One region of the Cedecea sp. B1(4) genome, then DNA from elsewhere that is predicted to be linked to it. Evidence: predicted binding sites of a transcription regulator. Region 1 holds the regulator's gene; each other region holds the start of a gene.

The links. Region 1 encodes LexA, which represses DNA repair genes until DNA is damaged. Its sites were predicted from a motif close to TNCTGTATGTACATACAGNA; they were not measured.
Region 2: the regulator LexA is predicted to act here: its motif matches at 3,288-3,307, upstream of mutH (DNA mismatch repair endonuclease MutH).
Region 3: the regulator LexA is predicted to act here: its motif matches at 3,612-3,631, upstream of dinB (DNA polymerase IV).
Region 4: the regulator LexA is predicted to act here: its motif matches at 1,793-1,812, upstream of ACR6JA_RS01920 (metal-dependent hydrolase).

Annotation. Positions count from the first base shown of each region.
Region 1 covers NZ_JCAHMZ010000012.1:34,199-40,196, reverse strand. Annotated here, with positions in the region: gene ACR6JA_RS20400 (cupin domain-containing protein) at 75-578, opposite strand; gene zur (zinc uptake transcriptional repressor Zur) at 674-1,186, shown strand; gene ACR6JA_RS20390 (CsbD family protein) at 1,262-1,471, opposite strand; gene dinF (MATE family efflux transporter DinF) at 1,707-3,041, opposite strand; gene lexA (transcriptional repressor LexA) at 3,118-3,726, opposite strand; gene ACR6JA_RS20375 (diacylglycerol kinase) at 3,836-4,204, opposite strand; gene plsB (glycerol-3-phosphate 1-O-acyltransferase PlsB) at 4,336-5,998, shown strand, end outside.
Region 2 covers NZ_JCAHMZ010000006.1:166,485-172,482, reverse strand. Annotated here, with positions in the region: gene lplT (lysophospholipid transporter LplT) at 1-774, shown strand, start outside; gene ACR6JA_RS13450 (NADP(H)-dependent aldo-keto reductase) at 805-1,848, opposite strand; gene ACR6JA_RS13445 (YgdI/YgdR family lipoprotein) at 1,991-2,209, opposite strand; gene mutH (DNA mismatch repair endonuclease MutH) at 2,368-3,054, opposite strand; gene rppH (RNA pyrophosphohydrolase) at 3,742-4,272, shown strand; gene ptsP (phosphoenolpyruvate--protein phosphotransferase) at 4,285-5,998, shown strand, end outside.
Region 3 covers NZ_JCAHMZ010000008.1:374,099-380,096, forward strand. Annotated here, with positions in the region: gene frsA (esterase FrsA) at 1-115, opposite strand, end outside; gene gpt (xanthine phosphoribosyltransferase) at 237-695, opposite strand; gene pepD (beta-Ala-His dipeptidase) at 951-2,408, shown strand; gene dinB (DNA polymerase IV) at 2,534-3,589, opposite strand; gene dpaA (peptidoglycan meso-diaminopimelic acid protein amidase) at 3,882-4,622, shown strand; gene ACR6JA_RS18895 (class II glutamine amidotransferase) at 4,593-5,360, opposite strand; gene lpcA (D-sedoheptulose 7-phosphate isomerase) at 5,416-5,997, opposite strand.
Region 4 covers NZ_JCAHMZ010000001.1:388,520-394,517, reverse strand. Annotated here, with positions in the region: gene ACR6JA_RS01935 (fructosamine kinase family protein) at 1-300, shown strand, start outside; gene ACR6JA_RS01930 (YniB family protein) at 337-873, opposite strand; gene hxpB (hexitol phosphatase HxpB) at 1,042-1,710, shown strand; gene ACR6JA_RS01920 (metal-dependent hydrolase) at 1,832-2,422, shown strand; gene ACR6JA_RS01915 (L-cystine transporter) at 2,555-3,946, shown strand; gene cedA (cell division activator CedA) at 3,992-4,228, opposite strand; gene osmE (osmotically-inducible lipoprotein OsmE) at 4,382-4,723, opposite strand; gene nadE (NAD(+) synthase) at 4,991-5,818, shown strand; gene yddG (aromatic amino acid DMT transporter YddG) at 5,885-5,998, shown strand, end outside.

The DNA of each region.
Region 1 (5,998 bases):
GATGGATATTTGAACCATCAGGATCCCAGATATATCCTCAGGGTTAACGTCTTATTGTTTCCATGCTAATTAATTTATAGTTTACCCTTTGGCTTTCGTGAAGGAAGACCGTTGTGCGGGCCAAAGAATTGAGGCGGATGATCTATCCAACGATCCTGCCGCTGCACGGCATAAGACTGATTTAGCGGGTAATAAATTTTATTTTCGGCTTTATTGGCTTCACCTACGACTAATAGCCGCACATCCTGTTCGGTATTATTAATAAAGGTATGGCAAATGCCGGTTCCGGCAGGAAATCCCACGCTATCGCCCGGCTCGAGCGCCCAAAGATGACCGTTGATCCACACTTCGGGGTGCCCTTCGAGCACATACGCAAACTCTTCTTCGCTGCTTTCCGCGTGGGGATAAGAGGTTCTGCGGCCCGGAGGAATACGCTCATGGTGAATCCCAAGGCGGGTTAAACCGAAATTACGGGCCAGAGGAGCGCCAATAGAAAACAGCTCCGCGCTGTCCGGGTAAGTTGCGTCATCCTCGCCTTCCAGCTCGCGCCAGTGACGAATACAATCAGGTTTTTGCATCACTTCCTCCTGAGTAGATAGGGTCAGTATGTACCAGGATTCGGCGTTTTATCCGCATTATGGTAAAGTATTGCGTCAATGACCGGGAGAGGCTGATGGATACCACAACTTCGCAAAACGTGTTAGCTCAGGCTGAAAAGCTCTGCCTGCAACGCAATGTACGCCTGACGCCACAGCGTCTCGAGGTTTTGCGCCTGATGGCCGAGCAAACCGGGGCCATCAGCGCTTATGACCTGCTGGATCTCCTGCGCGTTAGCGAGCCACAGGCTAAGCCTCCAACGGTTTATCGCGCGCTGGATTTTCTGCTGGAGCAGGGTTTTGTGCACCGCGTGGAATCCAACAACAGTTACGTGCTGTGTAATTTTATCGATCATCCAACCCACTCTTCCGCCATGTTTATCTGCGACAGATGTGGGGCCGTGAAAGAACAGGCCGCTCAGGGTGTGGAAGATATTATGCAGAAACTGGCGTCCAAAATGGGGTTTGCCCTGCGCCATAACGTGATTGAAGCCCACGGATTGTGCGCTGATTGCTCGGAAGTTGAAGCCTGTAGCCACCACGGCGCCTGCGATCACGATCATTCAGTACAGCCGAAGAAAAAGCGTTAAGAGGGAGTGGTACATCCCTGTACCCGGGCAGGATTGGTCTTACTTACTGATTAGCACATATGAGGGTCCGCCAGATTACCAGCGGTAATTGCTCCCGGACTCCCAGTCCTTCACTTCTTTCTCTGCCTGGTCTTTGGCGTAGCCATAGCGTTCCTGGATTTTACCCACCAACTGGTCACGCTTCCCTTCGATGACGGTCATATCGTCATCGGTCAGCTTACCCCATTTCTCTTTGATCGTGCCTTTGAACTGCTTCCAGTTACCGCCGATTTCGTCCTTATTCATCATCATCTCCTCATCGTTCGGTTTAGATTTTCGCATCCGGACTGCAGGATGCTGACTTTCTGGAAAACATCCACTGTCTGCTGGATGTAAAGGTAATTGTAGACAAGGATTCTGAGTTAAATTTAAAACTCAGAATCTTTAACCATTATTAAAAGCGATGGAACGCTGATTCCTCATCTTAGAAACGAGAAATCAGCACGACAGGAGCAGGGTTAACGAAGGCCAGGAAGTTCGATCAATGGCCGCCCGATGTAGCGAACCAGGTATTATTACGCCAGTGGCGCCGCCAGATGACGCCAAGCGACAGGCCACGCAAGGCCAGAAACACCGCCAGAGACAGCCACAGGGCGTGGTTACCCCACAAAGGCAACGTAAGCATCGTCACGCCAAAGCCCAGCGCCGCAACCGCCATGCTGTTACGCATTTCGGCACCCCGCGTCGCGCCGATAAACATGCCGTCAAGCAGGTAACACCAAACGCCCACGACCGGCAGAATAACCTGCCAGGCAAGGTAATGATTTGCGAGAACACGAAGCTCCGGCAGGGAGGTAAGCAGCGCGACAATTTGCCCCCCAGCAAAAGCATAAATAGCGGCAAATGCTATCGCAACCAGCCCCGCCTGCCTGCACGCAGCCCCCCAAACTTCGAGCAACTGCCCACGGTTACGCGCCCCGTAAGCCTGCCCTGAATGGGCTTCTACGGCGTAAGCAAAGCCGTCCAGCGCATAGGCGGTAAAGGTCAACAGCGTCATCAGCACGGCGTTAACGGCGACAATTTCGCTGCCGAGACGCGCACCAAAAATGGTGATTGAAGCAAAGCAAATTTGCAGCAGCAGCGAACGCAGCATAATGTCGCGGTTGAGGGCCAGCAGCTTGCGTAAGTCCCCTTGCCAGGCCGTTTTGAGTCTAGCCCAACTGATGCCCCGCAGCTTCAGTACCTTCCGCACCATCACCAGGCCGATGATAAACGTCGCATATTCGGACACCGCCGTGGCCAACGCCGCCCCCTGCACGTTCATGTGCAGTCCCATCACCAGCCAGAGGTCGAGCACGATATTAATCAGGTTGCCGACGACCAACAGGATGACCGGCGCCCGCGCATACTGAACGCCCAACAACCAGCCTAACAGCACGAGATTAGCCAGTGATGCTGGAGCGCTAAGCCAGCGGATCTCCAGGAACCGCCTTGCCTGATACAACACCTCGTCATTACCGCCAACAACGTGCAGAGCAAGGTTGATCAGTGGATAACGCAGAACCACGATAGCCAGCCCGGCGATCATCGCCAGCATCAGGGGTTGAACCAGCGCGCGCGCCAGCCGCTGCGGATCGTTCGCACCAAACGCCTGTGCCGTTAACCCGGTGGTGCTCATGCGCAGAAAAAGCAGCAGCATAAAGAGAAAACTGGTCGCCGTTGCGCCGATAGCCACCCCGCCGAGATAGGTCGGGCTATCAAGATGGCCAATGACCGCCGTATCGACCAGGCCCAGTAACGGAACGGTGATGTTGGAAAAAATCATCGGCAGCGCAAGCCGCCACAGCGCACCATCCGTTGACGAAAAGAATCGCATGGGAATGATCCAGAGGAAAAAAGAGAGGTGTTTAGGCAGGTGGCACGGCAGAGTTACCGCACCACCGGAAGAGGTGTTACAGCCATTCACCGTTGCGGATCACCCCGACGGCCAGGCCTTCAATGCTAAAATTCTGCTCGCGAAGATCGACCACAATAGGCTGGAATTCGCTGTTTTCCGGCAGCAGGTGCACGGTGTTACCCTGCTTTTTCAGGCGTTTTACGGTCACTTCATCGTCGATACGCGCGACAACGACCTGGCCATTACGCACGTCCTGGGTTTTGTGAACGGCTAATAAATCACCGTCCATGATACCGATATCTTTCATCGACATGCCGCTGACGCGCAGCAGGAAATCGGCATTCGGCTTGAACAGAGAAGGGTCAACCTGGTAGTGGCCCTCGATGTGCTGTTGCGCCAGCAGCGGCTCACCGGCGGCAACACGGCCCACCAGCGGCAGGCCATTTTCTTCTTCAACCAGCAGACGAATGCCGCGTGATGCACCAGAAACAATCTCGATGGCACCTTTACGTGCCAGCGCTTTAAGATGCTCTTCCGCGGCGTTTGGAGAACGGAACCCCAGACGTTGTGCAATTTCGGCGCGCGTAGGTGGCATGCCGGTCTGGTTAATATGATCCCGAATGAGATCAAACACCTCTTGCTGCCTGGTAGTTAGTGCTTTCATTCCGCCCCCTGGGTGTTTATACAGTCATGCTGTGAGTATATACAGGCCCGGGCGATTTTGAAACCACAAATTAAGCAAAAAACCAGCGACTTAAACTATTCTGGAAGTGCTATCGCAAATGTGACCAAAGCAAGGTGGCCCAGGTCGCAACCGCAAGGATAATCGCTATCAATACCGCGGCCGAACCCATATCTTTGGCTCGCCCTGAAAGCTCGTGGTACTCGGTGCCGACACGGTCAACCAGCGCTTCAATGGCGCTGTTGAGGATTTCGACAATCATCACCAAAACAACCGAGCCAATCAGTAAAATACGTGTGATGGGGTCCACGTCCAGCCAGCAGGCGATGATGACAGCGATAACCGCCGCTACGCCCTCCTGACGAAAGGCGGCTTCGTTGATCCAGGCCGCACGTAGCCCCTTCCACGAGTAGCCTGCAGCCTTAATAATGCGGGTGATGCCGGTGGTATTATTCGCCATTCAAGGAAACCTTTTTAAATATTGAGCATCAATGCTCGCTGAGTCTAAATCGCAGCGCCACAGAAATTCCCCAGAGTTTCTGATATCCTTGCGGCGCATTTGCATTATTAACCTGAGGCTTTACATCATTTATGTCAGGCTGGCCAAGAATTTACTACAAATTACTGAATTTACCATTAAGCGTTCTGGTAAAGAGCAAGTCTATCCCGGCGGATCCCCAAACCGAACTCGGTCTGGACCCTTCACGCCCCATCATGTACGTCCTGCCCTACAATTCTAAGGCAGACTTACTGACGCTGCGTGCTCAATGTCTGGATCACGATCTGCCCGACCCGCTGGAACCTCTGGAAATTGACGGCGTACTGCTGCCGCGCTACGTGTTTATCCACGGCGGGCCGCGCGTCTTCACCTATTACACGCCAAAAGAAGAATCGGTAAAACTGTTCCACGATTATCTGGATCTGCACCGCAGCAATCCCGATCTCGATGTACAGATGGTGCCGGTTTCCGTGATGTTCGGCCGCTCGCCAGGGCGCGAAAAAGGTGAAATCAACCCGCCTTTACGCACGCTGAACGGCGTCCAGAAATTCTTTGCGGTTTCCTGGCTGGGTCGCGATAGCTTCGTGCGTTTCTCGCCGCCGGTTTCGCTTCGGCGCATGGCAACCGAACACGGCACGGACAAGATTATTGCCCAAAAATTGGCTCGCGTGGCGCGCACTCACTTTGCCCGCCAGCGCCTGGCCGCCGTTGGCCCGCGCCTGCCGGTTCGCCAGGATCTCTTCAACAAGCTGCTGGCGTCAAAAGCGATTGCCCGCGCGGTAGAAGATGAAGCTCGCAGCAAGAAAATCTCCCACGAAAAAGCGCAGCAAAACGCCGTCGCTCTGATGGAAGAGATTGCCGCGAACTTCTCCTACGAAGCCGTGCGTCTGACGGACCGCGTTTTAGGGTTAACCTGGAACCGCCTCTATCAGGGCATTAACGTGCATAACGCCGAACGCGTGCGCCAGCTTGCCCATGATGGCCACGAAATCGTCTATGTGCCCTGCCACCGCAGCCACATGGACTATCTGCTGCTTTCCTACGTGCTTTATCACCAGGGGCTGGTTCCGCCGCACATTGCCGCCGGGATCAACCTGAACTTCTGGCCAGCAGGGCCGATTTTCCGCCGCCTGGGCGCGTTCTTTATTCGCCGTACCTTCAAGGGCAACAAGCTTTACTCCACGGTATTCCGCGAATATCTGGGCGAGCTGTTCAGCCGCGGCTATTCCGTTGAATACTTTGTCGAGGGTGGCCGCTCCCGTACCGGCCGTTTGCTGGATCCTAAGACTGGCACGCTGTCGATGACCATTCAGGCCATGCTACGCGGCGGCACCCGCCCGATCACTCTGGTGCCGATTTACATCGGGTACGAGCACGTCATGGAAGTGGGCACTTACGCGAAAGAGCTACGCGGTGCGACCAAAGAAAAAGAGAGCTTCATGCAGATGGTGCGCGGCCTGAGTAAGCTGCGCAACCTCGGCCAGGGTTACGTTAACTTCGGCGAACCGCTGCCGCTGATGACCTACCTGAACCAGCATGTTCCGGAATGGAAAGACTCTATCGATCCGATAGAAGCAATTCGCCCGGCCTGGCTGACGCCAACGGTGAATGATATCGCTGCCGATATCATGGTGCGTATCAACAACGCAGGGGCCGCTAACGCCATGAACCTGTGCTGTACCGCGCTGCTTGCTTCACGCCAGCGTTCGCTGACCCGTGAACAGCTTACCGAACAGCTCGACTGCTACCTGAACC
Region 2 (5,998 bases), on a different contig from region 1:
TCTTCTACCATTGCGGCGATCCTGCTGGGATCCGTTGCCGGCGGCGTGCTGGCAGACTGGAACCTGACGGCGGCGCTGGTTGTCTGCGCGCTGGTTTACGGCGGGGCGGTGGTTGCCAATGTCTTTATCCCTAAACTTGCCGCCGCGCGCCCCGGCCAGTCATGGCGTTTCAAGCCGATGACGCACAGCTTCTTTTCCGCCTGCCGCAGCCTTTGGCGTAGCGGAGAAACGCGCTTCTCGCTGGTAGGCACCAGTCTGTTTTGGGGAGCGGGCGTGACGCTGCGCTTCCTGCTGGTGCTGTGGGTGCCGGTGGCGTTAGGGATCACGGATAACGCGACGCCGACTTATCTTAACGCGATGGTTGCGGTTGGGATTGTGGTGGGGGCCGGGGCAGCTGCGAAGCTGGTGACTTTGGAAACCGTCGCCCGCTGCATGCCAGCCGGGATTTTAATTGGCGTTGGCGTACTGATTTTTGCTCTCCAGCATTCTCTGCTGCCTTCTTACGCTTTACTGGTGTTGATTGGCCTGTTGGGCGGTTTCTTTGTGGTGCCGCTTAACGCGCTGCTCCAGGAGCGCGGCAAGCACACAGTCGGGGCAGGTAATGCCATAGCGGTGCAAAACTTGGGTGAAAACACGGCCATGCTTTTGATGCTGGGTCTGTTCTCCCTGGCGGTGAAAACCGGAGCGTCCATCGTTGGCATTGGCATTGGATTTGGAGCGGTATTTGCGCTGGCCATTAGCGCCCTGTGGCTGTGGCAAATCAAACAGAAATAACAAAAAGGCCCTCAAAGAGGGCCTTAATTTTTACGGTGCCGGGTAGGTATAGATGCGATGCACCGCTTCAATCTCCTCAATCACCTCTTCGCTTAGCGTCAAATGCAGGCTTTCAAGGTTGGTTTTCAGCTGTTCCAGCGTCGTGGCACCAAGCAGCGTGCTGGCCACAAACGGCTGGCGACGAACAAAGGCCAGCGCCATTTGTGCCGGGTCAAGATTATGACGTTTAGCTATCTCCACGTAGGCGGCAACGGCTTTTTGCGACTGCTCACCGCTGTAGCGCGTAAAGCGGCTAAACAGCGTGTTGCGAGCGCCGGCCGGTTTGGCTCCGTTAAGGTATTTGCCCGACAGCACGCCGAAGGCGAGACAGGAATAAGCGAGCAGCTCAACGCCTTCGTGCTGGCTGATTTCAGACAGGCCAACTTCAAAGCTGCGGTTTAATAGGCTGTAGGGGTTTTGAATGGTCACGATGCGCGGCAGATCGTGTTTTTCCGCAAGCTGCAGGTAGCGCATCACGCCCCACGGGGTTTCGTTCGAGACGCCGATATAGCGAATTTTCCCTGCACGCTGGCACTCGGTCAGCGCTTCAAGGGTTTCCAACAGCGTTACCGGCAGCGAGGTCGTGTCGCTCCAGGTGTAGCCCAGTTTGCCAAACATGTTGGTCTGACGCTGCGGCCAGTGAACCTGGTAGAGGTCGAGGTAATCGGTTTGCAGGCGTTTGAGGCTGGCATCCAGCGCCTCGCGGATGTTTTTCCGGTCGAGGATCTGGTTTGGGCGGATGCCCGCGTCGTTGTTGCGGGTTGGGCCAGTGACTTTGGAAGCAACAACCAGTTTTTCGCGGTTGCCGCGAGCTTTAAGCCAACTGCCGACATAGCTCTCGGTTAAGCCCTGGGTTTCCGGGCGCGGCGGCACCGGGTACATTTCCGCGACATCAATCAGATTCACGCCCTGACTGACGGCGTAGTCGAGCTGCTGGTGGGCATCGGCCTCGCTGTTTTGTTCACCAAAGGTCATGGTTCCCAGCCCCAGCGTGCTGACTTCAAGTGAACTGTGGGGGATACGGTGATAGTGCATAGCCGGCTTCCTGTTGTTCTTTTGACTCGTCAGGCATCGTTACCCGACAAAAGGTCTATAAACATGGCAGAGGCCGGAGCAAAGCGAAAGAGGGGAAAAGAAGAAAAATCATCAGGCCAGCCGAGGGGCTGACCCTGCGAGATTAGCGCTCAATAATCTGGGAAACGTCGTTGCGGTTGATCTGCATTTCATTACCTTGCTGGTCACGATAGCTTACCAGACCGGTATCTTCATCGACCTTCGGCTTGCCCTCGGTCAAAATCATTCGTCCATCTTTGGTGGCCATTACGTAGTCACTGCTGCAGCCTGAAACGGCAAAGGCAAGACCAATGGCGGAGATTGCTACTGCCCATTTAGTCATCGGTATGTTCCTCGTCAGGAAGGGATCTTGTTAATAAGTTTAGTAATAACCTGATGAACAGGGGAAAGAAAGCGGTAAATTCTTAATAGGACGAGGGAAATGTAACATTCCCCGGTACTTACTGACAGAACCCTGGATTCCATTCTCTGCGGCGGCTATTAGAGCGTGAAGTGCCGTGCGAGAAGAGCGGCAGTGAAGTTCTTCTTTAAGTAGAAGCCGCGAGGTAACGTGAGAATAGGTGAGCCGTCCGCGCCAATAGCCTCTGTTAACGCCCGGCTGTTGGCGGCTTTTGGCCGCAGCTGCAGCACTTCGCCGTGACGGGCGGTAATGCGCTCGACCTGGCCCAGCACGATCAAATCCATCAGTTCTTCCCAGTCCAGGCGCAGCTGCTGTTCTTCCTCTTCTGAAGGGCTCCATAATAGCGGAGAACCCACGTGCCGCTCGGCAAGCGGGATCTGCCTTTCTCCCTCAACCGGGATCCACAGCACGCGCTTGAGCTTATGCCGCACATGGCTGGTTTCCCAAATGACGCCGCTATTACCGGTTAACGGCGCGACGCAGACGAAAGTGGTTTCCAACGGGCGGCCAAGGCTATCCACCGGGATCGTTTTCAGTTCGATCCCGAGCGCGGCAAAGTCTTGTTCGGGCTTGCTGCCAGCGCTGGCACCCAGCCACAGCTCCAGCAGTACGCCAATCCAGCCTTTATCGCGCTTCAGGTCTTTCGGCGTCTGTAAGCCAGCGCAGGCGGCCAGTTCGCCCAGAGTATAACCGGCGACGCTTTGCGCCTGTTGGAGCAGCTCGGCTTCACTGCGTGGGGGCGTGATGAGCGGACGTATTGGTTGCATAACTCGTTGATGTTTTTTGGTTAAAAAATGAACGCACTTTGTGCACAGCGAAAGCTTAGTTTAGTCGTCTGAGGATAAGATTAACAATATTCTGATTTATAATGAGTTTTTAAAGGCAGCCGTTTCGTTGCAGCAACATTAAAAAGGCTTTTCCAAATCTGGTCACTGACAATGAACAGGATCTTACACCATGTTATCCACAGAAAAGTGGGATAACTGGGAAAAAGCATGACTACTGGTTCCATTTACAGCCTTGACGAGGCGCTAAAATACAATTTATCACCGATTTGTGACTAACTTGTTGGCACAATCTGTGGATAAAAACAACATTGTGCGATCTTTCATCAGTAGGCGATCTTCATATGTGACGATCATCACATTATGAAACTCGTGTGTCATTTTTATAGTATTATGATTATGAAATTTAAAGGCTTTAATGTGTGGCAGGATTGCTCCTTATTTTAGTTGTCCTGAGTTGTCCCGATGTAATTCGGTAGTTCTTCACAGTTATATCCACAGAAAAAGTGAATAAAACCGCCGGTTTTGACCGTCCCCTGTTTATAACCAGGCTCTCTTTTGTGAGTTATTCAAATGTTATTCCATGCGAGCGCCGCCGAGAGAGTGGTTTACCGCCTGACACTTGTATGAAACAATCGATGCAATCTAAGTTTGTTTTGAGGTAGTCCGGTGATCGATGATGATGGCTACCGCCCCAACGTTGGGATCGTAATATGTAATCGGCAGGGACAGGTGATGTGGGCGCGACGCTTTGGCCAACATTCCTGGCAATTTCCCCAGGGGGGTATTAATCCTGGCGAGTCCGCTGAACAGGCAATGTACCGGGAGCTTTTCGAAGAAGTCGGTCTACAAAGAAAAGATGTTCGCATTCTTGCCTCGACCCGAAACTGGTTGCGTTACAAATTACCTAAACGTTTGGTGCGTTGGGACACAAAGCCGGTTTGTATCGGCCAAAAACAAAAATGGTTTCTTTTGCAGTTGCTGAGCAGCGACGGTGAGATCAACATGCAAACCAGCAGTACGCCGGAATTCGATGGCTGGCGCTGGGTCAGTTATTGGTATCCGGTCCGTCAGGTTGTTTCATTCAAGCGCGATGTCTATCGCCGGGTAATGAAAGAGTTTGCCAGCGTGGTGATGCCACTGCAGGAAGTTACGCCACCACGCAATAACTCGCCGGCATGGCGACGTAAAAGAGGTTAAGTCACGCGAAAAATGCTCACCCGTCTGCGAGAAATAGTCGAAAAGGTCGCTAGTGCCCCGCGCCTCAATGAGGCGCTGGATATTTTGGTGACTGACATCTGCCTTGCGATGGATACCGAGGTTTGCTCGGTTTATCTCGCCGACCACGAGCGCCGCTGTTTTTACCTTATGGCGACGCGCGGGTTAAAGAAACCGCGCGGCCGCACCGTCACGCTTGCCTTTGATGAAGGTATTGTTGGCCTGGTTGGGCGGCTCGCGGAGCCGATTAACCTTGCGGATGCGCAAAAACACCCCAGCTTTAAATATGTGCCCGCCGTAAAAGAGGAGCGTTTTCGTGCGTTCCTCGGCGTGCCTATTATCCAGCGCCGTCAGCTCCTGGGGGTGCTGGTTGTCCAGCAGCGTGAACACCGGCAGTACGATGAGAGCGAAGAGTCTTTCCTCGTTACGCTGGCAACGCAGATGGCCGGGATATTATCGCAGTCTCAGTTAGCGGCCCTGTTCGGACAGTATCGGCAGACCCGTATTCGCGCGCTGCCTGCATCGCCTGGGGTGGCGATTGCCGAAGGCTGGATGGACACAACCGTCCCGCTGATGGAGCAAGTTTTTGAAGCGTCGACCCTGGACACGGCGCTTGAGCGTGAGCGTCTGACCGCTGCGCTGGAAGAGGCTTCCGGGGAATTCCGCCGCTACAGCAAACGTTTTGCCGCCGGGGCTCAGAAAGAGACTGCGGCGATTTTCGATCTTTACTCTCACCTGTTGACTGACGCCCGCCTGCGGCGTGAGCTTTTTGCTGAGGTAGATAAAGGCCTGGTCGCCGAATGGGCCGTCAAAACGGTGGTGGAGAAGTTTGCTGAACAGTTTGCCAGCCTTTCAGATAGCTACCTGAAAGAGCGAGCGGGCGACCTCAGAGCGCTGGGGCAGCGCCTGTTGTTCCACCTCGATGACACGATTCAAAGCCCGAATACCTGGCCTGAGCGCTTTGTGCTGGTTGCCGACGAACTTTCAGCCACCACGCTTGCCGAACTGCCGCAAAACCGTCTGGCGGGCGTTGTCGTGCGCGATGGTGCGGCAAACTCTCATGCCGCCATTATGGTCCGTGCGCTCGGTATCCCAACCGTCATGGGCGCGGATATTCAGCCATCGGCTCTGCATCGCCGCATGCTGATTGTGGACGGCTATCGCGGTGAATTGCTGGTGGATCCTGAGCCGGTTTTGCTGCAGGAATACCAGCGCCTGGTGACCGAGGAGAACGAACTTAGTCGCCTGGCGGAAGATGATGTGGAGCAGCCCGCGGCGTTAAAAAGCGGCGAGCGGGTGCAGGTCATGCTGAATGCCGGGCTTAGTCCTGAGCATGAAGAACAGCTTGGTAGCCGTATCGACGGCATCGGGCTGTACCGCACCGAGATTCCTTTTATGCTGCAAAGCGGTTTCCCGTCGGAAGAAGAGCAGGTTGCACAGTATCAGGGCATGTTGCAGATGTTTAACGACAAACCTGTGACGCTGCGAACGCTGGACGTCGGGGCGGATAAACAGCTTCCGTATATGCCCATCAGCGAGGAGAATCCTTGTCTTGGCTGGCGAGGCATTCGTATTACGCTGGATCAGCCAGAGATCTTTCTGATCCAGGTCCGCGCAATGCTGCGTGCGAATGCGGCTACGGGGAATTTGAGTATCCTGCTGCCGATGATCACCAGCATTGATGAAATCGATGATGCGCGCAGACTTA
Region 3 (5,998 bases), on a different contig from region 1:
GCGCGGACTGGATCGCGGGCGTGGCGGTATGCCGCGCGCGACGAACAAGCGTGGACGTTTCCGGGTGTTTGAATCTTGGCTTAAAGAGGGTTTCGCTGAGGTTGGCCTGCGACATCGTTTCACTGCCTCCATGAATACGAGAAACGTCGCTATTGTAGCCTGATACGGTCCAAATAACACAAACGCCCGGCAATGCCGGGCGCCAAATAAATGACAAAGCTCAAATCATGGAGGGATTAACGGCCAGCCAACGGCGGCACAAACACCACGCCCATATCCCACGGCTGCTCAATCCAGGTGTCCTGCGGAATATCAATCACGTAATCGTCCACCAGCGGCTGACCGGCTGGTTTAGCGAAGATAGTGACGAAGTGAGCTTTCGGATACATTTCGCGAATGGCTACCGCGGTGCCGCCGGTGTCGACCAGGTCATCGATCACGATAAAACCTTCGCCGTCGCCTTCCGCACGCTTCAGCACGGTCAGCTCACGCTGGTTGTCGTGGTCGTAGCTGGAGATACAAACGGTATCAACATGGCGAATACCCAGTTCACGAGCCAGCAGCGCGCCCGGCACCAGGCCACCACGGCTAACGGCAATAATGCCTTTCCACTGTTCGGCTGGCAGCAGACGCTGAGCCAGTTTGCGGGCGTGAATCTGCAACATGTCCCAGGTGACGACGTATTTTTCGCTCATGTGAAGTGTCCCGGCCTGTAAATAACGGCTTAAAAAGTATTCGAAGGAGTTTTGGTTGCGCGAGATTATAGAGATCTGACGCACTAAAAACCAGTGCCGCAGGCCATTGGCAGCGGATTTTGCTCGTATTCAGCCTTCACGCAACAAAAGAAAGTGGTATTCTCAGGACATCGCGCAAGCCGTGCTTGTGGTGTATCTGAACCCGGCTAAAAACGTAACCGGTCAGCCAAAAAAACGACTCCAGGGAGACTCAACGTGTCTGAATTGTCTCAATTATCGCCACAGCCGCTGTGGGATATTTTTGCCAAAATCTGTTCTATTCCGCATCCGTCCTATCATGAAGAAGCGCTGGCGGAACACATCCTGTCCTGGGCAAAAGAAAAAGGCCTGCACGTCGAACGTGACCAGGTGGGGAATATCCTGATTCGCAAACCTGCTACACCGGGCATGGAAAACCGCAAACCTGTGGCGCTTCAGGCGCACCTCGACATGGTGCCGCAAAAAAACAACGACACCGTTCACGACTTTGCTAAAGATCCTATCCAGCCGTACATCGACGGCGAGTGGGTAAAAGCGCGCGGCACCACTCTGGGCGCAGACAACGGCATCGGTATGGCTTCCGCGCTGGCGGTGCTGGCTGACGACAGCGTGGCACACGGCCCGCTGGAAGTGCTGCTGACCATGACCGAAGAAGCCGGGATGGACGGCGCATTTGGCCTGCAGGCGGGCTGGATGCAGGCAGATATCCTGATCAACACCGACTCCGAAACGGAAGGTGAGATCTACATGGGCTGCGCGGGCGGGATCGACTTTATCACCACGCTGCCGCTGCAGCGTGAAGCCGTTCCGGCTGGGTTTGACACCTTCAAGCTGACTATCAAAGGGCTGAAAGGCGGCCACTCCGGCGCAGACATCCATCTGGGCCTGGGGAACGCCAACAAGTTGCTGGCTCGCTTCCTGCTGGCTCATGCTGCGGAACTGGACGCACGTCTGCTCGACCTGAACGGCGGCACCCTGCGTAACGCCATTCCGCGCGAAGCCTTCGCCACGTTGGCCGTGCCTGCGGCGAAAGCTGCCGAGCTGAAGTCTGCGGCTAACGCTTACCTGGCCGTTCTGAAAAATGAACTGTCTGCGGTCGAGAAGAACATTACCGTGCTGGTGGAAGCCACAACGTCTGATAAACAGGCGCTGACCTCTAAAACTCGCGATACCTTCCTGCATCTGCTGAACGCCACGCCAAACGGCGTGATTCGTAACTCAGACGAAGTGAAAGGCGTGGTTGAGACTTCCCTGAACGCGGGCGTCGTGACCATGAGCGACGACAGTGCAGAAATTATCTGCCTGATTCGTTCCCTGATCGATTCTGGTAAAGACTACGTGGTTAGCGTGCTGGAGTCCCTGGGTGAACTGGCTGGGGCAAAAACCGTGGCGAAAGGCAGCTATCCTGGCTGGCAGCCGGACGCTAAGTCTCCGGTGATGGCCCTGGTGCGCGAGACTTACCAGAAGCTGTTCAACCAGACACCGAACATCATGGTTATCCACGCGGGCCTGGAATGTGGTCTGTTCAAAAAGCCATACCCGGAGATGGACATGGTGTCCATCGGGCCAACCATTACCGGCCCACATTCCCCGGACGAGCAGGTACATATTGAGAGCGTTGGCCAGTACTGGACGCTGCTGACCGAGCTGCTAAAGGCGATTCCGGCGAAATAAGTTTTACCCTCACCCTAACCCTCTCCTTATAAGGGAGAGGGGATTTTCTTTGTCTGCCTCATTTTCAGCGAAAACGTGTTTTTCCCCTTCTCCCTTCCAGGGGAAGGCCGGGATAAGGGTCTTATTCACAACCCCAGCAGCAGTTGCCTCTCCAGCTGCGGGTCGAGCAGCGTCACATGCAGCCCCACCAGCCGGACGCCGCGCCCTCCCCGCCGCTCTTCCCATGTTTTACGGGCGGTGGCGATCAGGTCTTCTTTGTTCAGTTTCGGCCAGACGTGCTCCTGGGTCGTCAGCTGAAAATCATTAAACTTCAGCTTGATGCCTTGCCGGGCGATACGCAGGTCGGCCCGCTCTTTGGCAAGTCTCTTCTCAAGCTCCGGATACAGCCGTTCAATAATCTCTTCGCATTCTGGCCATTCATGAATGTCTTCCGCGAGCGTCCGCTCTACCCCCACCGACTTTCTCTGACGATCGTTACTGATCTCGCGCTCATCAATGCCCTGGCTGCGCTCCCACAGCACCCGGCCAAATTTCCCAAAGCGTTTTAACAACATGGCCAGGTCAGCATTTTGCACGTCAGCGCAGGTTCGCAGACCGAGCGTTTCCAGCTTTGCCACCGTGACTTTGCCCACGCCGGGAATTTTCCCGAGCGGTAGCGTCGCTAAAAAGTCCGGTACCTGTTCGGGCGTAATGACATACTGGCCGTTGGGTTTATTGAGGTCGGAGGCAATCTTTGCCAGAAACTTTATCGGCGCAATTCCAGCTGAGGCGGTCAGGTTCAGTTCGTCGGCAATGGCCTGGCGAATTTCGCGTGCAATCAACGTGGCCGAGCCCTGGCAGTGTTCGCTATCCGTGACGTCCAGATAAGCTTCATCCAGCGACAAGGGTTCGATCAGCGGGGTATAGCGGGAGAAGATTTCACGAATATGGTTGGAGGCTTCTTTATAGGCGTCGAACCGGCCCGGCAATAGCGTGAGATGCGGACAGAGTTTTAGCGCCATCGCGGTCGACATCGCGCTGCGCACGCCGTATTTTCTGGCGGGATAGTTCGCCGTGCTGATCACCCCTCGCCGTTGGGCGCTGCCGCCAATAGCGAGGGGTATATCGCGCAGGGCTGGATTATCACGCATCTCAACGGCGGCAAAAAAGCAGTCCATATCGACATGAATGATTTTGCGCATATCCACTCAACCAGAAAAACAACACTGGATAAGTATACAGCTAATTTTCAAAATGAGGAAATTGTCGCCGGCCAACAAATCTTTCCCTGCGAGCGGCATCACCTCGGGCATAAAGTGACACACCGCAAAAACTCCAATTGATTCCAATAAAATGTGTAAACGCCCGCGTCTGGCGCTTGCGAAAATTAGCCACGATGCTAATGTGAGCGCAATCCTGTACAGAATTTTCTGATTTCGGGTCCCTTTAGCCGTCCTGGCTGTTAGTTTCAGGTTTATCAAGGAATCAAGCAGTATGCGTAAGATCGCACTGATTATTGCGATGCTCTCTATGCCGTTTTTCTCTTTCGCCAGCCTGCTTAACAGCAGCGGTGTCGCCGCCCCTGTCGGCAAAGATAGCAGACAGCAGCTAATGGGCTCCCCGGTTTATATTCAAATCTTTAAAGAAGAGCGCACCCTGGAACTGTGGGTAAAGATGGGCGAACAGTATCAGCTCCTCAACAGTTACCGCATCTGTAACTATTCCGGCGGCTTGGGGCCAAAACAGCGTCAGGGCGATTTTAAAAGTCCGGAAGGGTTTTATAGCGTTGATCGCAGTCAGTTAAAACCGGACAGCCGCTTCTATAAAGCCATTAATATCGGCTTCCCGAATGAATTTGACCGCGCTCACGGCTATGAAGGGAAATACCTGATGATTCACGGCGCCTGCGTGTCGATTGGCTGCTATGCCATGACCGACTCCGGCATCGATGAAATCTTCCAGTTTGTGACCGGGGCTTTGGTGTTTGGCCAGCCTCGCGTGCAGGTCAGTATTTTCCCGTTCCGCATGACCGACGCCAATATGGAACGCCACAAGTACTCCACCTACATCAACTTCTGGAAAGAGCTGAAACCGGGCTATGACTACTTCGCGGCTAACCATCAGCCACCGGGCGTGGCCGTGGTCAGCGGGAACTACGTCATCAGCAAACCTACCGTGATGACGCCAGTTCAACCGCAGCTGGCTTCAAACTATAAGCTCACCGAGGCAAAATAACGCCGACTTGCCTGGCTCAATTTTGTGCCAGGTTTCGTTGGCGGTCAGCGGCTGAGTTGCGATGACCGTGACCACATCGTTCGGTGTGGTCTCTTCCTGAAAATCAATTTCCACGTCCTGATCCAGCAGCTTAGCGACACCGAATGGCGCTCTGCGGGTGATCCAGAACAGGTTCGTCGAGCAAAACGCCATCACGTAGCGCCCGTCCGACAGCAGCATGTTAAACACGCCCTTTTCTCTAAGCTCTGCACCCAGTTCAGTGATGTAGCGGAACACCGCTTCCATATTGCCCGGCGTGCGCGGGTAACGCTGCGTGAGTTTGTGCAGTAGCCAGCAGAACGCCTGCTCGCTGTCCGTTTCGCCAATCGGGCGAAACGTCCCCGTCTCCAGCGTGCGATAGCCCTTGAGTTGCCCGTTATGGGCATAGGTCCAGTTGCGGCCCCACAGTTCGCGGGTGAACGGATGGGTGTTTTCCAGCGCAACCTTGCCGCGGTTTGCCTGGCGAATATGCGCAATAACCGAGCAGGATTTAATTGGGTAATCCTGCACGAGGCGGGCGATGGGCGAGTTAAAGCTCGGCTGCGGATCTTTAAACGTGCGGCAGCCTTTTCCTTCGTAGAAGGTTATACCCCAGCCGTCTTTATGGGGGCCTGTTCCGCCTCCGCGCTGCACCAGTCCGGTAAAACTAAAACAGATATCCGTCGGTACGTTGGCACTCATCCCGAGCAGTTCGCACATCTCTTCTCTCCCACAACGAATGCCCCTGCTCCGGGAGGAACTGGGGCATTACGGGCTAAGCTTTAACCATTTCTTTTTCGATTAACTGAATCAGGATGTGGATCACTTTGATGTGAATTTCCTGAATGCGGTCCGCATAGCCGAAGTGCGGCACACGAATTTCGATGTCCGCCGTACCGGCCATTTTGCCGCCGTCTTTGCCGGTCAGGGTAATGACTTTCATGCCTTTCGCGCGGGCAGCTTCAATCGCTTTGATGACGTTGCCGGAGTTGCCGGACGTGGAGATCCCCAGCAGCACGTCGCCTTCGCAGCCAACGGCTTCAACGTAGCGAGAAAAGACATAGTCGTAGCCAAAATCGTTGCTGACGCAGGAGATGTGGCTCACGTCAGAAATCGCGATCGCCGGATAGCCCGGGCGGTTCTCACGATAGCGGCCCGTTAACTCTTCCGCAAAGTGCATAGCATCGCAGTGTGAGCCACCGTTCCCGCAGGACAGTACTTTGCCGCCCGCTTTGAAACTGTCTGCCAGCAGCACCGCTGCGCGCTGGATGGCATGAATGTTGGCTTCATCCTTAAGGAAGTTAGTCAGCGTTTCCGCCGCTTCATTGAGCTCACTACGAATAAGATCCTGGTACATG
Region 4 (5,998 bases), on a different contig from region 1:
TCTCTGCTGCACGGCGATCTCTGGTCGGGCAACTGCGCCCTCGGGCCTGACGGGCCCTTTATTTACGACCCCGCCTGCTACTGGGGTGACCGGGAATGCGACCTGGCCATGCTGCCGCTGCACAACGATCAGCCGCCGCAAATTTACGACGGCTATCAGTCCATCTCTCCTCTTCCGGCGGGCTTCCTCGACCGCCAACCCATTTATCAAGTTTATACTCTGCTTAACCGGGCGATTCTGTTCGGTGGGCAGCACCTGGTGACGGCGCAAAAAGCGCTGGAGAAAGTATTAGCGGCGTAAAAAGCAGGCCGCGCCTGAACGGCGTGGCCCGTTATTTTATAAAAAGCCGAGCAGCTTGAAGAAGAAATATCCCACCACGATGACAATCACCGGCAGGACGTAAAGCGGAAAAATCTGCAGTAAGATCGTGTGATGCGGCACAACCACTTTTGCATCGAGCTGCGCTTTGCTGAGTCCCTCCGGCCCTTTCGCCTGTTCAAGAATCAACTGATCCTGCACGCCCTCGCGCAGGAATTTTGCCTGACGGCTCATGCGGGCCCCGGAGTCCTGCAGCGCCAGACCGATAAAAATCAGCGCAAATATCAGCCAGAAGAAGACGTTCACCTGACCGTTAAAATCCGGCAGCGGCGAGTTGTACCAGAAGAGATTCAGGAACGGCGTATTGAACCGCATCATCTCAACCATTACGTGGGCGAAATCCATCATCACGGCGTCAATGCCCGGCTGCTTTTCGCTGTGCTGATACATAAATTTCAGGACGGAAATCACCGTCGACAACAGCGCCGGGATAAAGACAACCCAGCCTGCCACGCGCTTTAAAATCGCAATGCGTCCAGCTTGTTGATACGTCATGTACTCCCCTTTATTAGGACGTAACGTTATACGCTCAAAGTCTACCCTGTGTGGCGCTATTTCGCCTGAGCTTTGCGGGCTAAATTCGCAAAAGCGGTAGCTTCGGGCTTTGTTTCCGGCTAAAGATACACAAACATTTTATTTTGACGAACAGAAAGGAGTCATTTTATGGCCGAAACGCGCCAAATCCTCGCAGCAATTTTTGATATGGATGGGCTGCTGATAGATTCCGAACCGCTTTGGGATCGTGCGGAGCTGGACGTGCTGGAGAGCATCGGCGTCGATATTACGCGTCGTCACGAACTGCCCGACACGCTGGGATTACGCATCGACCTGGTGGTTGAACTTTGGTATTCACGCCAGCCGTGGACCGGACCATCCCGTGAGGAAGTGACCGCGCGCGTTATCGAACGTGCTATTGCGTTGGTTGAGGAACAGCGTCCGCTGCTGCCTGGCGTTATTGAAGCGGTGAAGCTTTGCAAAACGCTGGGCCTGAAGGTTGGCCTGGCCTCTGCGTCTCCGCTGCATATGCTGGAAAAGGTGCTTGAAATGTTCGACCTGCGCCAGGACTTCGACGCTATTGCCTCCGCCGAACATCTGCCCTACAGCAAGCCGCATCCACAAGTGTATCTCGATGCGGCCGCGAAGCTGGGGATCGATCCGCTCTCCTGCGTGACGCTCGAAGACTCCGTCAACGGTATGATCGCCACTAAAGCGGCGAGAATGCGCTCCATTGTGGTGCCTGCCGATGAGAACTTTGCGGACCCACGCTGGTGCCTGGCGGACGTCAAACTTCCTTCTCTGGTTCAGTTAACCGAAACAAGCCTGAAGGGCTAAACCTGTCGGGCGGCTCAGGCCGCCCATCTTCCTGACAAAATGTTACACCGTCACCTCTTCCGAACACTGTACAAAAACCCTATACTGGATGAATCGACAGTTTCTTCATTCAGGTTGTATCATGACGGCGGAAGGCCACCTGCTCTTTTCTATTGCCTGCGCAGTTTTTGCCAAAAACGCCGAACTGACGCCCGTCCTCGCCCAGGGTGACTGGTGGCATATTGTGCCGTCCGCGATTCTGACCTGCCTGTTGCCGGATATTGACCACCCAAAATCCTTTCTGGGCCAGCGGCTAAGCTGGATCTCAAAACCGGTGGCGCGAATGTGCGGCCACCGGGGGTTTACCCATAGCCTGTTTGTGGTGTTCGCCGGGCTGGCGCTGTTTTACCTCAAGGTACCGGAAAGCTGGGTCATTCCGGCCGATGCGCTGCAGGGTATGGTGCTGGGTTACCTCAGCCATATACTTGCCGACATGCTAACGCCTGCCGGGGTGCCGCTATTGTGGCCGTGCCGCTGGCGTTTCCGTTTTCCCATCGTTCGCCCACAAAAAGGCAATCAGCTCGAGCGCGCCCTGTGCATGGCGCTGTTTGGTTTTGCAGTATGGATGCCCCAGAACTTGCCCGAAAACGGTGCAGTACGCTGGTCTTCGCAGATGATAAATTCGCTGCAAACCACCTTTAATAGCTTTATAACTCACCAGTCTGAGCGTTAAACAGCCAATATCATTCATTTGGTAATAATCAATTCCTTTTGAATATAAGCCAACGCCCTGCCATCTGTTACGCTTTGCAACATAACGGTCGCCCATGCGCGGCCGCGTGACAATAAATCAGGAGATACGGGGATGAATTTTCCACTGGTAGCGAACATTGTTGTGTTCGTTGTATTGCTATTGCTGCTGGCGCAAACTCGCCACAAGCAATGGAGCCTTGCCAAAAAAGTGCTGGCAGGTCTGGTACTGGGCGTGATCTTTGGCCTGGCGCTGCACACCATTTATGGTTCCGACAGCGCGGTGCTAAAAGATTCCATTCAGTGGTTTAATGTAGTCGGTAACGGCTATGTGCAGCTGCTGCAGATGATTGTGATGCCGCTGGTCTTCGCCTCAATCCTGAGCGCCGTAGCCAAACTGCATAATGCATCTTCTCTAGGGAAAATCAGCGTTCTGTCTATCGGTACACTGCTTTTTACCACGCTGATTGCCGCGCTGGTCGGGGTGCTGGTCACCAATCTGTTTGGCCTGACCGCTGAAGGCCTGGTGCAGGGCAATGCAGAAAACGCCCGTCTGGCGGCGATTCAATCCAACTACATTGGTAAAGTTGCTGACCTGACCGTCCCGCAGCTGATCCTCTCCTTCGTGCCGAAAAACCCGTTTGCTGACCTGACCGGTGCCAACCCGACGTCTATCATCAGCGTGGTGATTTTTGCCGCCTTCCTGGGCGTCGCGGCGCTGAAGCTGCTGAAAGATGATGCCCCTAAAGGTGAGCGCGTACTGGTGGCTATCGACACCCTGCAAAGCTGGGTCATGAAGCTGGTTCGCCTGGTCATGCAGCTGACGCCATACGGCGTGCTGGCGCTGATGACCAAAGTAGTGGCGGGCTCAAACCTGCAGGACATCATCAAGCTGGGCAGCTTCGTGGTGGCTTCTTACCTTGGCCTGGCAATCATGTTTGGCGTTCACGCCGTACTGCTGGCTTTCAACGGCGTTAGCCCGGTGAAATACTTCCGCAAAGTCTGGCCGGTGCTGACCTTCGCGTTCACCAGCCGCTCCAGCGCGGCGAGTATTCCACTGAACGTGGAAGCGCAAACCCGCCGTCTCGGCGTACCAGAATCTATCGCCAGCTTCTCTGCCTCCTTCGGCGCAACCATCGGCCAGAACGGCTGTGCAGGTCTCTACCCGGCGATGCTTGCCGTGATGGTGGCTCCGACCGTAGGGATTAACCCGCTGGATCCTGTCTGGATTGCGACGCTGGTAGGGATTGTGACCGTTAGCTCCGCAGGCGTAGCCGGCGTGGGCGGTGGTGCAACCTTCGCTGCGCTGATTGTTCTGCCAGCAATGGGGCTGCCGGTCACGCTGGTCGCACTGCTGATTTCCGTTGAGCCGCTGATTGATATGGGCCGTACCGCCCTGAACGTTAGCGGGTCAATGACCGCCGGGACCATTACCAGCCAGTTGATGAAGCAGACCGACAAAGAGATTCTGAACAGTGATGATGAAGTGGAATTAGCTCACCGTTAATCTGAACTGAAAAACAAAAAGGCCGCTAATGATAGCGGCCTTTTTTTATACTTCGTTTTCCTGTCGAACCTGTTTTGCCCAGCGCTGTGCCGACTCGGGCAGAGTAAACGGCGGCGACTGGCGGAAGGCATCACCCAGTAAAACAAACGCTACATACTGCCCGCGCAGCAGATAGACATCTTTAAACCCGTCCACTCGCCACGCATGAGAAGGCGGAGCTGGCTCCACGCGGGGCGTGTAGGTAATGATTGGGCGTGTATTCGGTTGGCGCAGTGGTTTCATAGGCAACAGGATTGGAACTGAATTAGTGAACAACCTCACCATGATAGCGGATCTCACCCTTCCTCGTCGCCCCCCCTCTTCTCTGTCTCCGCCCGTAAGGCAAAAAAAAGCCCGGCGCAGAGACTGCAGCCGGGTCCTTTACGGCGTGCTAGCTTAGGCTTTAGGTGCCTGCGGATCGGTGTCGTATTCAGCGCAGGTCTGGTAGCCTGAATTCATCACGCGACCGGTGTTATCCAGCGCGACAAAATAGGTTTCAGCTTTACCGTTACGCTGGCCCAGAATATAGGTCTGGCAAGTACCTTTGGCGTGGATCATGGTGATTTCGGAAGACGGTTTACCCGCAATCTGCTGTACCTGGGCACGGGTCATGCCTTTTTTCACATCTTTCACCACCGGCTCAGTCACCAGATCTTTGGTGCGATCGTAAGCGGTACACCCTGCCAGCATAGTCATTACCGCTGCCGCGCCTAAAAATCCTGCAAATTTATTATTCATAATTATCCTCATCAATGAATGTATTGATCCTGCGTGTTAGATAAGCCTGGAATATAAAAGAACATTTTTCAACTCGTTACCCTTAATGCGTGAAAATTCGGACAATAAGAGTATTCATAAGGATCCTGTCTGATTTGCAGGAAAACTCGCCGCCTGCGGGCCGGGTAAGTCTTTGAGCCTTGTCGTTTTCAGCGCAACAGGGTAAGTTTTAGGGCAGTTAAATTTTGCGACCTGCGCGTTGCGGGTACAGCTTATTGGAGGGGTTAAATGGCTCTGCAACAAGAAATTATTCAGGCACTGGGCGTCAAGCCACAGATCGACGCCAGCGAAGAGATCCGCGTCAGCGTTGATTTTCTGAAAACGTACCTTAAAACCTACCCGTTTATTAAATCTCTGGTGCTGGGGATAAGCGGCGGCCAGGACTCCACTCTGGCGGGCAAACTCTGCCAGCTAGCCCTCAGCGAACTGCGTGAAGAAAGCGGCGACGACAGCTATCAGTTTATCGCCGTGCGCTTGCCGTTTGGCGTACAGGCCGACGAGCAGGACTGCCAGGATGCCATTGCGTTTATCCAGCCGGATCGCGTGTTAACGGTGAACATCAAGGGCGCCGTACTTGCCAGCGAGCAGGCGCTGCGCGAAGCGGGTATCGAGCTGAGCGATTTTGTTCGCGGCAATGAAAAAGCCCGCGAGCGCATGAAAGCGCAGTACAGCATCGCCGGGATGACCAAAGGCGTCGTCGTGGGGACTGACCATGCCGCGGAAGCCGTAACCGGCTTCTTCACCAAGTATGGCGACGGCGGCACCGACATTAATCCTCTTTTCCGCCTCAACAAACGCCAGGGCAAACTGCTGCTGAAAACGCTCGGCTGCCCGGAACATTTGTACCTGAAGGCCCCGACAGCCGATCTCGAAGACGATCGCCCTTCTCTGCCGGATGAAGCGGCCCTGGGCGTAACCTACGTGCAAATTGACGATTACCTGGAAGGCAAAACCGTTCCGGCTGAAACCGCAAAAATCATCGAAGGCTGGTATCTGAAAACGGAACACAAGCGCCGTCCGCCGATTACCGTGTTTGATGATTTCTGGAAAAAATAGTCAGAAACAGCTTTGCGTAAGCATTTTTTTAGGGCGGCGTAGTGCCGCCTTTTTTACAGGATGGACATGGACACCTCTTCTCAACGCGCCACGCTTATCGGCCTTATCGCAATCCTGCTCTGGAGCACCTCCGTTGGCCTGTTGCGCAGCATCAGCGAGCACTTTGGCGCAGTCGGCGGC